One region of the Salinicola sp. LHM genome, then DNA from elsewhere that is predicted to be linked to it. Evidence: predicted binding sites of a transcription regulator. Region 1 holds the regulator's gene; the other holds the start of a gene.

What was found. Region 1 encodes LexA, which represses DNA repair genes until DNA is damaged. Its sites were predicted from a motif close to TACTGTNTANNTANACAGTA; they were not measured.
Region 2: the regulator LexA is predicted to act here: its motif matches at 1,745-1,764, upstream of R5R73_RS05000 (DUF1654 domain-containing protein).

The regions. Positions count from the first base shown of each region.
Region 1 is NZ_CP140261.1:1,932,073-1,940,310, forward strand. It holds gene R5R73_RS08950 (H-NS family nucleoid-associated regulatory protein) at 1-229, shown strand, start outside; gene R5R73_RS08955 (ribonuclease J) at 598-2,286, opposite strand; gene purU (formyltetrahydrofolate deformylase) at 2,560-3,408, shown strand; gene dinB (DNA polymerase IV) at 3,426-4,499, opposite strand; gene lexA (transcriptional repressor LexA) at 4,519-5,172, opposite strand; gene R5R73_RS08975 (TetR/AcrR family transcriptional regulator) at 5,410-6,078, shown strand; gene nagZ (beta-N-acetylhexosaminidase) at 6,166-7,182, shown strand; gene R5R73_RS08985 (hypoxanthine-guanine phosphoribosyltransferase) at 7,258-7,830, shown strand; gene R5R73_RS08990 (pyruvate, water dikinase regulatory protein) at 7,919-8,238, opposite strand, start outside.
Region 2 is NZ_CP140261.1:1,032,896-1,041,133, forward strand. It holds gene R5R73_RS04990 (Y-family DNA polymerase) at 1-1,037, opposite strand, end outside; gene R5R73_RS04995 (translesion error-prone DNA polymerase V autoproteolytic subunit) at 1,034-1,480, opposite strand; gene R5R73_RS05000 (DUF1654 domain-containing protein) at 1,477-1,725, opposite strand; gene R5R73_RS05005 (helix-hairpin-helix domain-containing protein) at 1,868-3,007, shown strand; gene R5R73_RS05010 (hypothetical protein) at 3,455-3,643, shown strand; gene fabG (3-oxoacyl-ACP reductase FabG) at 3,777-4,514, opposite strand; gene R5R73_RS05020 (hypothetical protein) at 4,556-5,095, opposite strand; gene R5R73_RS05025 (beta-ketoacyl-ACP synthase) at 5,146-6,327, opposite strand; gene R5R73_RS05030 (DUF3261 domain-containing protein) at 6,347-6,934, opposite strand; gene R5R73_RS05035 (NAD(P)/FAD-dependent oxidoreductase) at 6,931-8,229, opposite strand; gene R5R73_RS05040 (hypothetical protein) at 8,222-8,238, opposite strand, start outside.

The DNA of each region.
Region 1 (8,238 bases):
TCAGCTGAGCATGGAGCAATTGCACAAGCTTTCCGAAGTCATCGGGGAAGTGATCGAGCAGAAGCAGCAGGAAGATAAGGAACGCCTGAAAGAAGAAGCCGACAAGCAGCAGAAACTGGCCGAGATTCGCGAGGCGATGAACAATGCCGGATTATCGATGGATGATCTGGTCGGAGAGCAGCCGCGCAAGCGTCGGGGCCGCCCGCCCAAGAATGCCAGCAAGGGCTGATCCGCGCGTAATGTCACGTCGCATGGATTTGCCTGAATGGTGTAACGCCTGAATGGTGTAACGCCTGGATTGGTATATTGCTTGGATTGGTATATTGCCTGGATGGATACACGCGACATGGCTGTCGGCTAAGTGAACGCATCGAGCCGCCATGTATTCGCCTTATAGAAAACGCGTCTGCTATAAAGCAGACGCGTTTTTATTGAGGCCCACCTGATGCACATCTGCATGGCATCAACCAGATTGTTTTCGTTTTCCGAGGCGTCTGATCTCGCTATTTCGAAACGCGCTCGTGTTCTCGCGGAGATGTCGCACGGATATGTAGAGTTCGGCTCATGCCCGTTTTCATGATTATGGCGTCTACCGCGTTAGCGTGAGGAGGCCGTGCGAACTTCATGCTCCGGCTGGGGGTCGGCTGGCATCAGTTGAAGATGAATTTCCGGCAAGGCGGGAAGACGCTCGTGTAGCCAGTCGCGCAGCGGGCCGAAGAGTTGCTGTCGAAGTTGCAGCAGCGTATCCGCTCTGATCGCGTCTATTCGTTCATCCAGCCAGTCTGCCAGGGCATCCTCGTCCAGAGGCAGTGATATCTCGCTATCCCACAGCAGCCGGCCGATTCGGGTCCAGCCCGTTGCGGTCGGCAGTACATTCAGCGCAATCGACAGCGAATGCGCATGCTGACGAGCGGAAACCGGATGCGTGCGCTCACCGGGACGGGCGCGCGAGGCAATCAGTTGCGGTCGTAGGTGGTGCTGAGCTCTGGGTACCAACGCTTCCGCTTCCAGGGCAAGAACGGCGCCGTTCTTGACCAATTGGGGGACATCGATGCCGAGCTCGGACGCCAGTTCGCGATGGGCTTCCTGGTGCGAGGCTTCCCCATGTACCGGCAGCAGCAGTTTTGGCTGTATCCAGCGGTAGAGCTGACGCAACTCTTCTCGCGCCGGATGCCCAGAGGCATGAAGGGCGGGGTCGGTATGTTCGTCATGTACGTTGACGCCGAGCCGCTTGAAGCCGGCCTTGAGCCGTTCGATGGGGCGCTCGTTGCCGGGGATGGCCCGGGCCGAGAATATGACGTCGTCGTCCGGTTGCAGGTCCAGGGCAGAGTGTCTCCCCTGAGCCATGCGTGACAATGCCGAACGGGGTTCCCCCTGGCTGCCGGTGGCGATGATCAGGACTTCCTCTGGGTGGAGATAGCCGAGATCGTGAGCCGGCACTCGGGGCGGGAAGTCATCCAGGTATCCGAGTTGCAGGGCAATCGACACCATGCGCTCCATCGAACGGCCCAGCAGTGCGACTCGGCGTCCGCTGCGTTCTGCAATATCGCCCAGCGCCTTGATCCGCGCGATATTGCTGGCGAAGCAGCTGACGACGACACGACCCCGGCAGTTCCGGATCACTGCCTCCAGCGCACTGGCGGCTTCCGCTTCACTGCGCGAGTGGCCTTCCACATCGGCGTTGGTGGAATCCGCCACCACGAGATCCACCGGGGCCAGTGCCTGGAATTGGGCCGCGGATAACGGTGGGCCGATGAGCGGGCGCTCGTCCCGTTTCCAGTCGCCGGTATGCAGAATGCGATGGCGAGGCGTGATGATCGAAAGGGCGCAGCTTTCCGGTATCGAATGCGTCACCGGTAAAAAGGTGACTTCGAAAGGGCCGGTCGTCACGCTGGCACCGGGCTGGACGGGCTTGAGCGCGTCGGTCTTCAACCCCTGTTCGATGAACTTGGCTCGTAGCAGCTCGATGGCCAGCGGGGTGGCGTAGACGGGGCAGTTCCAGCGTGGCCAGATCCAGGCAAGGGCGCCAAGGTGATCCTCATGGCCGTGGGTGATGTAGACGGCAGAAGGCACCATCGCGTGGGCTGCCAGATGCTCGACATCGGGAATCTGGAGGGGTTGATCCGGCAGATCCTGACGAATCATCATGCCGCAGTCGACGGCTATCCAGTCGTTTTCGTAACCATAGAGCGACAGATTCATGCCGATCTCACCGCAGCCACCCAAGGGATGGAACAGCAGCGGTGGGTAAGTGCGGGGGCGGATCTGTGCGCGCGGACGGAACATCGTCATCCTTAAAGGGTGAAATCTGGCTTCACTATAAGTCATGCGTCTCGACCCGCTCAAACCCATCGCGGCGCTGGCTGGCGCTCGGCATTGGGGTACAATGCCGCTCTCATTGACGTGGCAGGCCATGTCGGGGCGCTGAACGGGGTTTCAGGGTGTTTCCGAACCAGGGCGTGTTTTCGAGTCAACGCGTATTTTCGAATCAAGGCTTGTTTTCGAGCCAACGCATATTTTCGATTCAAAGCGTATTTGCAAAGAGTATTTCCGAGAGCCATGCCGCACAATTACCGTTTGATCGTTTCCTGCCCCGATCGCGTGGGTATCGTTTCGCGTGTATCGGGTTTCATCGCTGCCCAGAACGGCTCGATCATCGAAGCCAATCAGCACTCCGATCTGGATACGGGGCGCTTTTTCATGCGTTACGATATCCAGTCCAACGCCTTGAGCGCCGACGCTTTCCGGGCTTCATTCGCGCCCATTGCCTGCGAGTTCGAGATGGACTGGCGGCTGAGCGATTCCGCCCATCGCCCGCGGGTGGTGATCATGGTGTCGCGGGAATCCCACTGTCTGGTCGATCTGCTCTACCGCTGGTCGGCCGGGGAGCTCGACTGTGATATTCCTTGCGTGATATCCAATCACGAGGACCTGCGGCCTTTGGTGGCGTGGCACGGCATCCCGTTCCATCATGTGCCGGTCGACCCTCGGGACAAGGCTCCCGCCTTCGCCCGTACCGAACGCCTGATCGAGGAGGCCGAAGCCGACAGTGTGGTCCTTGCCCGCTACATGCAGATCCTGCCGCCGGATATCTGCCAGCGCTATGCCGGCCGCGTGATCAATATCCATCACAGCTTTCTGCCGTCTTTCGCCGGCGCCAAACCCTACCATCAGGCGTTCGAACGTGGCGTCAAGCTGATCGGCGCGACCTGCCACTATGTCACCGAAGAGCTCGATGCAGGGCCGATCATCGAACAGGACATCCAGCGCGTATCGCACTGCCATACGCCGCAGGACCTGGTGCGTCTGGGTCGTGACGTGGAAAAATCGGTGCTCTCGCGGGGATTGCGCTGGCACCTGCAGGATCGAGTACTCATCCATGGCAACAAGACCGTGGTGTTCTCGTGATGCCTATTGCTTGAGGCTCATGGCGACACCGAGCTTGGATCGGTGTCGTCGAACAGCCCGAGCTGGCGCTGGTCCGGTTCCGGCATCAGGCGTACCCCCACGCCCAGCAACCGAACCGGCCGCTCTCCCCGACGCCAGGCGCTCTTCAGCAGTTCATGGAACCGTGCGTGGACGATACCGCGAGCGCCTGTCTCCTGCGTCGTGCTGGCAAAGTCATTGAAACGTACCTTGACGAACTGCTTGGCAATGGCCGGGTCGCCGTGCCGTGCCAGGCGGTCGTGGAGCTTCTCGATCAGAGGCTCCAGCGCCAGGTGGCAATCGGCGAGACCGGGAAGATCGTGGTCGTAGGTGGTTTCGACGCTGACTGATTTGCGTTCGCGGGAGACGTTGACCGGCCGCTCGTCGATACCGTGAGCCAGCTCGTACAGTCTCCGGCCGAACTTGCCGAACTGATCCAGTAGCCGGTCCAGTGGCTGGGTTCGCAGGTCGTGGCAACTGGCGATTCCCATGGCATCGAGTTTGGCGGCCGTCGCCGGACCGACACCGTGAAGCTTCTTGACGGGGAGGTCGGTGATGAAAGACTCCGTTTCCTCCGGCGGGATCACGAACAGGCCGTCGGGCTTGTCCCAGTCGCTGGCGATCTTGGCCAGAAACTTGTTGGGTGCGGCGCCGACCGAGACGACGATTCCCGTTCGCGCGAGCGCCTCTTGCTTGAGCCAGCGGGCCATCCAGGTAGCGCTGCCTTGGAACTGGGTGACCGCCGTGACGTCGAGATAGGCCTCGTCGAGCGAAAGCGGCTCGACCAGCGGCGTCAACTCGTGAAAGATGGCCTGAATCTGTCGCGAGACTTCGCGATACTTGTTGAAGTCCGGCGACAGCACTTTCAATTGCGGGCAGAGACGCACCGCTCGCGCCGTGGGCATCGCGGAGTGTATGCCGTACTTTCTGGCCGGGTAGTTGCAGGTAGCGACGACGCCGCGTCGATCGGCGCTACCGCCGATCGCCAGGGGAATATCTTTCAGGGCAGGATTGTCACGCATTTCCACGGCAGCATAGAAGCAGTCGCAGTCGGCATGCAGAATCTTGCGCATGGAACTGGAGGCGGGCGCCTCAATGCAGGCCGGAGCCGTTGCCGCCGCGGATGACGCCGACCCCCAGCCCCTCGATCTCCAGATGCTGGTGTTCGAGATCGACCACGATCGGCGCGAAGTCGGCATTCTCGGCGCTCAACGTGACGCGACTGCCCTCGCGCTGGAAGCGCTTGACGGTGACTTCGTCGTCTATCCGGGCGACGACGATCTGGCCGTTGCGTATCTGCTGGGTGCGGTGCACGGCGAGCAGGTCGCCGTCGAAGATGCCGGCATCCTTCATCGAGAGGCCGCGCACGCGAAGAAGGTAGTCGGCACTGGGTGAAAAGTAGTCGGCCGGCAATGGGCAGTAACGATCGATATGCTCGGTGGCGAGAATCGGGCTACCGGCGGCGACGCTGCCGATGATCGGCAAGCCGGGAGACTGGGACTGGGACTCCGCGGGCTCGATTTCGTTGCCATTGGCCGGTAGCCGGATACCGCGGGAAGTCCCGGGGATCATGCGGATGACGCCTTTTCGATCCAGCGCCCGCAGGTGTTCCTCGGCAGCGTTGGGAGAGCGAAAGCCCAGGGCCCGAGCGATTTCGGCCCGCGTCGGGGGGTAGCCGAATTCGCTCATTGTCTTGACGATGAAGTCATAGACGTTTTGCTGCCGTGCGGTGAGCGGTCTCGCCATTGGTTTCTCCCGGGCCTGTGCCATCGTTATGGTCGTCGATCAGGCGTGTTCATGTATACAGCCTGGAATTGTATCCAGTCATTGCCGGCGTGGGAAGTCCTTCGCGTCTCGCGTTGGCAGCCGCGTGGCCCTGGCCCGATCAAATGCTGGATTGTGCCGCCCGTTGCGGAATGATTAGAATCATAATCGTTCTAAGTCGCTGTTCTCTGGTTGCCGTTTTCTGGCGCGAGGTATGACATGGCCCAACCCGATACCGTCACGCGTATTCTCGATACGGCGGAGGTCCTTTTTGCCGAGAAGGGTTTCGCTGAAACCTCGCTGCGCAACATCACCACGCGGGCCAAGGTCAATCTGGCTGCGGTGAATTACCATTTCGGATCCAAGAAGTCGCTCATTCAGGCGGTGTTTGCCCGTTATCTCGATCCGTTCTCGGAACGTTTGAATGCGGCGCTCGATGACCTGGAAGCCCGCTATCAGGGCAAGCAGGTGCCGCTGGAAGTCCTGCTGGAACAGCTCGCCACCACGGTTCTGGAAGTCCCCGCCGAGCGCAACAGCCTCAAGGTATTCATGAAGCTGCTGGGCCTGGCTTATGCGCAGGCCCAGGGCCATCTGCGGCGCTATATCCAGGAACACTATGGCGACACGTTTCGCCGCTTCGTGGGGTGCCTGCGTCTGGCAACGCCGGATCTTCCCGACGCCGAGCGATTCTGGCGTCTGCATTTCATGCTGGGCACCGTGGTCTTTACCTTGTCCGGCCTGGATGCCTTGCGGGATATCGCCGACAGCGAATACCAGGAGCACATGTCGATACGGGAGCTGATTCGGCATCTCCGTCCCGTGGTGGTCGCCGGCATGCAGGCGCCGCTACCCGAGTCGTTGGAGAAGCTCGGCTCGGCCGCCGAGTAGACCAATGGGCCCCGGTAGCGGGCTGCCTCTGTCATGCATCCCCCGTGTCGTCTAGAATCGGGCGCTCAATGGTCTCAGGTGTTTGCTATGACTCAACCTCTCGGTCCGGTCATGCTGGATGTCGAAGGCACTCGGCTACGTGATGAAGAGCGGCAGTTGATCTCTCGTGCAGAGGTTGGCGGCGTACTGTTGTTTGCTCGAAATACACCGGACGTTGCCACTACCCAACGGCTGATCGGCCAGATCCGCGAATGTCGTCCCGATATCCTGGTCGCCATCGATCAGGAAGGTGGTCGGGTGCAGCGATTGAAGGAAGGAGTGACACAAATTCCGTCCATGGCCACGCTGGGGCGGCAATTCGTCGAGTCTCCCGAAGCGGCGCTGACGCTGACGCAGGACACTGGCTGGCTGCTGGGCATGGAGATGGCGGCCTGCGGCTTCGATGTGACCTTTGCCCCGGTTCTGGATCTCGACGACGACCAGTCGCCGGCCATCGGTTCGCGGAGTTTTTCGCCGGATCCCGAGGTGGTGACAGCCTTGGCTGGCGCGTTCATCGAGGGGCTCCACGAGGCGGGAATGGTGGCGATCGGCAAGCATTTTCCCGGCCATGGCGGAGTGCGCCAGGATTCCCACTTCGATGTCGCGGAAGATCCTCGCTCGCTGGCGGAGCTGCGCGAGCACGATCTGATTCCTTTCGCCCGGCTGGCCGGCAAGCTGGATGGCATCATGCCGGCGCATGTCATCTATTCGGCCTTCGATGATCGGCCGGCCGGATTCTCGCCCAGTTGGCTCGGCATGCTGCGAGAAGAGCTGGGTTTCAAGGGCACCATCTTTTCGGATGACCTGACCATGGCCGCGGCGCACGCCGCCGGATCGCCCCGCGAGCGGGCCGAGGCTGCCTGGAGCGCCGGCTGCGACATGGCCGTGATCTGCAACGCGCCCGATGCGGCGCGCGAAGTCGTCGCCGCCTGCGAAGGCCGACAGGCCCAGCGTATCGCCAAGCTTCGCTATGCACGCGCGCGTCCCAGCCTCGAATCGCTGGCCGCCATCTCCCGGTGGCGGCGCACCCACGTACGTCTGGAAGCGCTCAGCGAATCCGAATGACGTGCACCGTTTTTCGTTCTTCGACGGCAGTATCCGATGGTCTGCCGCCGCTCATTGCATGGTGAATCGTAAACGATGACTCAATCCCCACCGATCGATGCCCTGAGCTCGATGCAGGAAGTCATGGACAGTGCGGACTGTCTGATCGATCAGGCACAGGTCGAGCGAGCGCTGGACCGCATGGCGGCCGATATCACGCGCGAACTGGGAGACAAGCTGCCGGTTTTCTACTGCGTCATGAACGGCGGTCTGATCACCACCGGGCATTTGCTGACGCGGCTCGGGTTTCCCCTGGAAGTCGATTACCTCCACGCCACGCGCTATCGCGGCGGGATGCGAGGCGGCGAGCTGTTCTGGCGGGTGTCGCCGGAAGTGCCCATGGCCGGTCGTCACGTGGTGATCGTCGATGACATCCTCGACGAGGGCGCGACACTGGCGGCGATCCTGGATTACTGTCGGCAAGCCGGCGCGGCGAGCATTTCGACAGCGGTGCTGGTCGACAAGCGTCACGATCGCAAGGCATCCCCCGATCTCAAGGCCGACTATTGCGGGCTGGAAGTCGTCGACCGCTATGTCTTCGGCTTCGGCATGGACTACAAGGGGTACTGGCGTAACGCGCCGGGGATCTTCGCGCCCAAGGGGATGTGACGGCACGCCCGACCCGTTGGCGAATCGCCAGCCCGGCGTGCTCGGGGGCTGCCATTTCCCAATTTTCTCCTGCTCCGATTCGGCCCGCTCAGCGCGGGCTGAATCGTCTCTGCAGTCCGGTCTCGTTCATCATCCGCGTCGAGATCTCCTCGATCGAAAAGCGGGTGGTATCGATGTAGGGAATGTTGTGACGCCGGTAGAGCGCTTCGGCCTGGCCGATCTCCTGCATGCATTGGTCCATCGAGCAGTAACGGCTGTCGGGCCGACGTTCGGTACGAATGGCCGATAGCCGACGAGCATCGATGGTCAGCCCGAACAGCTTATGGCGATGCTTGGCCAGCGATGGCGGCAGGTTGAGGATGCCGTTGTCGTCCAGGTCGTCTTCCGTCAATGGATAGTTGGCTGCAC
Region 2 (8,238 bases), 900 kb from region 1:
TCCAGCATCATCACGCCGGCTTTCATGTACCGATACCCATCGCGCCAGATGCGCTTGAGGGCTACTTGAGCGGCGCCGACGATTACACGCGTGTCGTTCGATGGATGCGGTAGCTGCACGACCAGGGCAGGGTGATACTGGGCGAGATCTTCGCGATGCTTGTTCGTCTTCAGGTGAACCTGGATCGCCCGGGCCACGCTGCCCTGCTTCCGCAGCTTCTCGGAACCGCGGGCGGCGTGCGCGCGGATCGCCTGCCGGACTTCGTACGGGTCAGATGTCAGCCGGCCAAACGACCGGCTTGTCATGATGTTCTTCTTGGGCTCGCCGTAGTCATCGGTGTCAATGCAGTCGATGCCGCGCAGCTCGTAGACCAGCCGCTCTTGAACGACGCTGAACCGCGCGCGGATTCGCTTGGGATCAGCAGTGCGCAGTTGCCAGGCATTGACGATGCCGAGCTGCGCCAGCCGCTGGCCCAGCCGCCCGGACACACCCCAGAGATCCGTGACGGGCAGATCCTCGAGCACCGCGCGTGTCTCTTCGCTATCCGGCTGCATCAGACACACGCCGTCTCTCCCGGCGCCTTTCTTCGCTCGCTTGTTCGCGAGCTTGGCCAGTGTTCGGGATGTCGATAAGCCAACGCTCACCGGAATGCCGGTGTTCCGCCGCACGACACGACGCATCTCTATGCAGTGGTCGATCAGCCCGTCGAGCGCGAACCCATCGAAGCCGAGGAACGATTCGTCGATCGAGTAGATCTCAACGTCCGGCGTGAACTCTCGCAGCGTGGCAGTGACGCGCCGGCTCATGTCGCCGTAAAGCGTGTAGTTGCTCGAGACCAGAATCAGCTGCCGGCGAATGTCGGGCGGAATCTGGAACATCGGTGCTCCCATCTCGACAAGCTCTTTGGCTTCGTTCGATCTGGCGATCACGCAGCCGTCGTTGTTCGACAGCACCGCGACTGGCCGGCCTTCCCAGTCCGGGCGGAAGACGCGCTCGCAGCTGGCGTAGAAGTTGTTGCAGTCGACGAGCCCGATCATCCCCGGCCGCCTCGGTGCGAATGGATGTTGTGCGTGACCACACCCCAGACATGACACTCAGCATTCGCCAGCGGAATCGGCCGGTAGGCTTCGTTGCCGGCCAGCAGATAGGGGCGCTGGCCGATTTTCCCCAGGCGCTTGCAAGTGATCTCGCCATCTACCGCGATAACCACGGTGTCGCCATCGACTGGCTCTAGCGACCGATCCACGACCAGGATGTCGCCACTGAATATCCCGTAGCGCTCCATCGAATCGCCCGCGGCGCGAACATAGAACGTCGCACTGGGGTGCTGCACGATGTGCGCTATCAGATCGAGCTCGGCCTCGATGTAGTCATCGGCGGGCGAGGGAAAACCGGCTCGGGCCTCGCCGGCGGCGAGTGGGATCATGACAGGCTGGGCCCGCTCATCGACGCCGCCCAAGAACTCGACGGGAATCGTCATGATGCTGCCTCCGCTCCCGTCGCGTTCCAGTCGATGATCGCCTCGGCGACGCCGGTTCGTGAGACCGATACGGTGTCCAGCTCCTCGAACTCGGTGAGCAGCCGATCCCAGGCGGCGGGATCGTCGTCATCGAAGCGATAGATCGTGACGGTGTACTGCTCGCGATCACGCGCACGTGCTACCTGTTGTTGGATGCGGCGACTGAGCCTCTGGTATGACGAGGCGGCTTTGAATTGTGCGGACATGACAGCGGCTCCCTAATAATACTGTACGCGCATACAGTATCTAGCAAGTCGTGCGATGGGCAAGATGGAGGATCCGCAGGCAACAGCCGGAATCGGAACAATCCGAGACGGGGCAAGGAGTTAGATGGCATGAAAAATTCGCATGGATGCGAGACTTCTGGATGAATGGCCGGTAGATTGCGCCCGCGAAGCCATTCTGAAACCGGAAGACTGCATGCCCTGCAAGACGAAGATTGCCTGCCTTATTGCCTGTCTCGCTTTTCCAGCACCTGCTTTTGCTGACATCACGATCGGCAGCTGGAACCTCAAACACCTCGGCTGGAACAATGGCAAGCGGATCGACGCCGTCGCCGATATCGCGAAGGGCGCGGATCTCTGGGCGCTGCAGGAAGTCATGGATGAGAGCGCCGTCGCGCAGCTCGAGCAGGAGCTGGAGCGGCAGACGGGCGAAGAGTGGAGTTCGATGGCGTCGCATACAGTGGGGCGCAGCTCATACCGCGAGAGCTACGCTTATCTCTGGCGAGACAGCGCCGTCGAGTACACCCAGGGCGCCGTGGTCTATCTGGATCCCGGTGACCTGTTCGCGCGGGAGCCCTACCTGGCGGAGTTCCGCGACAAGGAGACGGGCGACAAGATCGCCATGGCCGCAGTGCATATCGTCTACGGCGACAACCGCGCCGATCGCACGCCGGAGATCCGCGAGCTGGCAAGCATCTGGGAGTGGATGCGCGAAGTCTATCCGGATAGCGCACGGGTCATCGCTGGCGACTTCAACTTGCCGCCCAGCGATTCCGCTTGGCAGCCGCTACGCGACACCGGAGCTCAGCCGGCCATTACCCGCGGCGCCACCACGTTGAGTGAGACGGACGGCCAGTACGCCAGCCTCTACGACAACTTCTGGTATGACCCTGCCGAACTCAACGTCTCCGGTATCGGCATCGTCCGCTTCCCCGAGATGCTGGGCATCGATCATGGCTCCGCACGCGACATCGTCTCGGACCACGCCCCGATCTACCTGACGACAGACGATGCCCAGCAGCAATTCCGAGGCGTGAACCAGATAGCGGGTGAGGGCGGCCAGTCGGCCGAGGCCAGCTGCATCGACCTAGATACCGCCACGCCGGCTGAGCTCGACCGGTTACCCAACGTCGGCCCGGCTCGAGCGCAAGACATCATCGACGGCCGCCCCTGGGCGAGTGTTGAAGAGCTGACCAGGATCAGCGGTATCGGCGCGTCACGGGCGCACGAGATCGCGGCTAGTGGGTTGGTGTGTGGGATGTGATTCGAACCTGGGACCTCCCCCTTAGAAGGGGGCAGGTCTATGGGGCAAAAATGGGGCAAACCGAGCGCCAAACTATGCCGATTTGGCGCTGTCGGTAGTGATAAGCGGGGAGGGCTGAGGCCAGATATGGCGCGGCTCAAGCAGTTTCGGCGCTGGATAAATCTACAGCGCACAGCATCATCGGCGTATGCTGAGTGCTCTTGCTGGAGGCCACGTCCTGCATGGTGTCTCGGAAGCTCCGTCGATTCTTGGGGCACAGAGGGGCATCGAAATGCCGGGTCGTACGGTGAAGGGCAAGGTTACCACGCCGTGGCCGGGTCCAGCACGGCGCGGGGTCGACGGCCGGCCTGCCTTAGAGGGGATCATGCCTCAGGTCTAGTGATTTCAGCCTGAGTACCTGTCGATAACTCGTTACAGTGTCAGAAACCGGCACTCGAGGACTCCCATATGGCCCGGTTGGTGCTCAACCACCTCAGCGATTCCACCTATCGACTACTGGCGACCGAGGCCAGCAAACGTAACGTCAATGTCAGTGAGCTGGCCGTGGTTCTGCTGGAGATCGCCGTCGCCGAGCTGGCGGCTCGTCAACCGGCAGTGATGACACCGCCCGTCCGGGAGCCCCGCGAGCCGGAGTGATGCCCGCTGCTATGATGGGACTGGATCGGCGGGACTCGATCAGCCACTTGTTTCGAGCCGGCTCGTTGCCGGGCGGCCGGACGAACACCTTGCCGGAAGCATGAACCGTTCAGCTCGGTGCTGGAACGAGCGATCAATACATGCCGCCGTTCACCGCGATCACCTGACGCGTGATGTAGGCGGCATCCGCCGAGCAGAGAAAGCTCACGGTGCCGGCGACTTCCTCGGCGGTCCCGGTGCGCTGCATGGGAATCAGCTTGCGGATCTCGTCGCGGGGCAGCTCATCGGTCATGCGCGTCTCGATCCACCCTGGCGCGACGCAGTTGACCGTGATGCGGCGCTTGGCCAGCTCGACGGCCAGCGCCTTGCTGGCGCCAACGATCCCAGCCTTGGCCGCGCTGTAGTTGACCTGGCCGCGATTGCCTATCAATCCGGACATCGACGAGAGCGCGACGATACGTCCGGGCCGGCGCCGCTGGATCATCGGCATGACCAGCGGATGCAGGACGTTGTAGAAACCGTCCAGATTGGTTCGCAGCACGCTGTCCCAGTCCTCGCCCGTCAGCGCGGGAAAGGGCTTGTCCGCGGTGATGCCGGCGTTGCAGATCACGCCGTAGTAGCAGCCGTGCTCGGCGATGTCCGCCTCCAGCACCGCCTTGACGGTTTCCCGCTCGGCGACGTCGAAGTGGACGATGCGCGCCTGGCGTCCTTCGGCTTCCACTGCGGCCCTGACCGCGTCGATGTCGTTGCCGGGGCGCCGGCAGTGCAGTACCAGATCGTGACCGTCGCGGGCCAGGCGTCTGGCGATCGCTTCGCCGATGCCGCGATTGGCGCCGGTGACCAGAATCGTCTCGGGATGTCGTTCTTCCATGGGGCCTCGAGCGCAGAGCTGCGAATGGTGAAGTCAGGGCGTCAGGCGCCGTTCAGTGCCGGCATCGCGGCGGGGCGATAGAGCGTCAGGCTGCCGCGAGCCAGCGGCTCGGCATCGTCCGGCACCGCCGTGGCGTGCTTTCCGATGTCGTACTTTTCGATGGCATGCTTTTCTATGGCATGCTTGTCGATGGTATGCAGGGCGCCACTGATCTGGGTGACGCCATTGTCGGCGATGAAGTCGATGGTGACGGTGACACGGATCCGCTGGTCGAAATCGAAGACCGGCACGCGCGCACGATAGCGTTTGGCGCCCAGCAACAGACCCGGGGCCGGTGCCTCGCCCGATGCGGCGGCCCGGAAACCGGCCCAGGCGGCGACGGCCTGAGCCAGCCACTCGACACCGACCCACGCCGGGATGCCGTCGGGCTCGGCGAACAGATCGTCGCGCCGGGTCACGGTTTCGGCAGTCGCCCCCTCTTCGCGGACCTCGTCCAGTTGCGTCAGCAGGCACATCCCTCTGGCGTGGGGGACCAGCGGCGCGACGGGGCAGGGGAGCGAAGGCGTATCGGATGCAGTCAAGGGAATTCCGTCGTCGTTCTTGCGTTACTCTTTCCGGGCAAGCCGGCGCTTCAATCGGCCCGGGACAGCAGCAGACTGGCGTTGTTGCCACCGAAGGCAAAGCTGTTGCTCAGGGCATGACGCAGCGGACGAGCCGGTGTGGCGTTTTGCGTCACCAATGGCAGGGCCGGAATGTCCGGGTCGTAGTCATCGTCGAAGACGTGTATCGGCAGATGGCCGCGATCCAGAGCCAGCCAGCAGAACGCCGCCTCAAGTGCACCGGCCGCGCCCAGGGTATGACCGGTCAGCGCCTTGGTCGAGCTGCAAGCCGGGGGCGTGGCGAACAGCGTCGCGACGGCCGCGGCCTCCATGCTGTCGTTGAGCGGTGTGCCGGTGCCGTGGAGGTTGAGATAGTCGATCTCCGCCGGATCGCGTCCGGCCATCGCCATTGCCTGGCGCATGGCTTCGGCGGCGCCGCTGCCGTCGGGACGCGGAGCCGAGATGTGGTGCGCATCGACACTCTCGCCGACGCCGGCAAGCTGGATGCCGCCGGCCTCCGGGGTAACCACGAACAGCGCCGCCGCCTCGCCGAGATTGATCCCGTCGCGATGGCGGGAAAAAGGCAGGCAGGGCGCGTCGCTGACGGCTTCCAGGCTGGCGAAGCCGTTGACCGTGAGGCGGCAAAGGCTATCCGCGCCGCCGGCGATCACCGCGTCGCACTGGCCGCTCTTGAGCAGACGCCTGGCGCTGGCCAGCGCCCGGGCGCTGGAACTGCAAGCGGTGGAGAGGGAATAGCAGGGCCCGGCGATGCCCAGCCGCTCGGCAATGAAACGTGCCGGCGCGCCCAGTTCCTGGCGGGCGTAGGCGAAGTCCTCTGGCAGCGGCCTTTCACGGCCGCTGGCGGCCAGCGCCAGCTCGGTTTCGCCGATGCCGGAAGTGCTGGTGCCGATCACCACGCCGATCCGATCGCTGGGCACCCGGGTCAGCAGCGGTTCGATTTCCGCCTCTAGCCGTTCCAGCGCCAGCGCCAGCAAGCGATTGTTGCGGCTGCGGTGATTCTTCGGCCAGCCGGTGACGTCCGGCAGTTCGCCGACGACCCGGCCCAGGGGCAGGGGGCGGCCCGGCGTGAAGGCATCGCTGGTCGTCAGGCCGCGCTCGCCAGCGAAGAGCGCGCGAGCGATCGCATCCAGATCGTCACCCAGCGAGCAGACGACGCCGGGGCGGGACAGGCGACAGGGAAAGACAGCACTCATGAGTCAGCGTTCTTCTGCATTAGTTCTTCTCCATTGGCGCTTCTCCATCATCGCGCGCCCGCATCGGGTCGATCGTCAGTCGATAGTCGCCCTGGCGATCGTCCAGGGTCAGCGTCCTGGCGTGTTCGCGGTCCGGCACCGGGGTGATGCGGGCGGCCAGCTCGCCGCGATAGAGAATGTCGCGATGCGCCGAGTCGTCGACGACCTGCCAGGCGCTTCCGTCGAAGGCGTCACGCAAGGTGTCGAGCGGCCACAGGCTCCACTCCAGGCGCGATGCCAGCCACGCTGGCGGGATCGGCAGCGGCGATTCGCCCGGGGCGTCGCCGGCCTCGAATCGCGCGCCGTCGGCATCGCGGACCAGCGTCGTCACGCGCTGGCCGTAGGGCGTGACCAGCACGGCTCGCAGTCGGTCGGGATCGATGCGGATGAAGGCGATCAGCGTACGGGGTTCGCCCTCGTCAGGCTGGAACGTCAATCGACTCTTCAAGGTGTCGGCGGTGGTCGCGGCGGCCAGGGGCGGCGTCGGCGACACCGGCGGCGTCAGGCTGCAGGCGCTCAGGACCATCGCCAGACAGAGTAGCCCTAGCGGTCGCAGGCTGCGCTTCATGGTCTGTTCTCCGTCGCCCGGGCGGGCGGCCGTGGGGTCTCGGTCTGTGTCGTCGAAGACTCCGCCTGCCTTTCGCAGATGGCCGCGAGCGTGTCGATATGACGACGCGATGCGCTGACGAACGGATTGCTTCGGTCCCACGCGTATCCTGCCAGGATGGCACTGATGCGGCTCTTGATGTCGCTCGGCGCGTCGGCATGGAAGATGATCGTCTGCAGGCGGCCGTCGTACCAGGCATCGACGAAGGCGCGAAACGTCTCGATACCCTCGCGCAGCGGCACCTCGAACTCGGCATGCCAGTCGATCGCATCGCCGGCCAGTTGGCGGTCGACCAGCGGCGCTGCCAGGCTGGCCGATCGCAGGGCGATGGTCACGCCGGACGAGAACACCGGGTCCAGGAATTCGCCGGCATTGCCCAGCAGCGCATGGCCGGGGCCGTGCAGACGTGTCACGTCGGCGGAATAGCCGCTGAGCTCGCCCACCGGACGCGTGGGCCGGGCGCCTTCGAGGAGCTGGCGGAAACGGGGTTCGGCGTCGATCAGCGCTTGCCATCGTGCCGCCGGAGTGGCGCCGTAAGCTTCGAGGCGCTCGGTCTCGCCGACCACACCTACCGAGGCACGCTGGTGCCGGAACGGGATCAGCCAGTACCAGATGCCGGCATCGTCGGGATGCACGCCGATCAGGATCTTTTCGCGATCGTGGCTCGAATCCGCAGGGCAGGCCTCGACGTGGGTAAACAGCGCCGTGCGGGGATCCTGACGCGCGTCGCGCTCGAGATGCTCGAGCCGGGCCAGCACACGGCCATAGCCGCTGGCGTCGAGCACGAACCGGGCGGTCAGCGTGCGGGCGTTGCCGGATTCATCGACCACGTCGACCTGCGGGCGGTCGTCGTCGGCCCGGAACGCGGTGACGGTAACGCCGAATTCGACCTCTGCACCCTGGTCGCAGGCGCCATCGATCAACCGATGATCGAAGTCGGCGCGTTCGACCTGGAACGTGGTGCCCCAGCCCGGGGTGAACTTCTCGCGGAAGTCGATTGCCGTCTCCAGGCCGTTGCGGGTGAACGCGGCGCCATTTTTGGGCTGGTAATCGGCGGCCAGGACGCTCTCCAGCAGACCGGCCTCCTCGAGATGACTCATGCACTGCGGCAGCAGGCTTTCGCCGATGGAAAAGCGGGGAAAGTGGCTGCGCTCGACCACCAGCACGCGTCGGCCGAAGGCTGCCAGGCGTGCGGCGGCGGCGGCCCCGGCCGGCCCGGCACCGATGACGATGACATCGTGATCGACTTCAGCCATGTTCGTTCT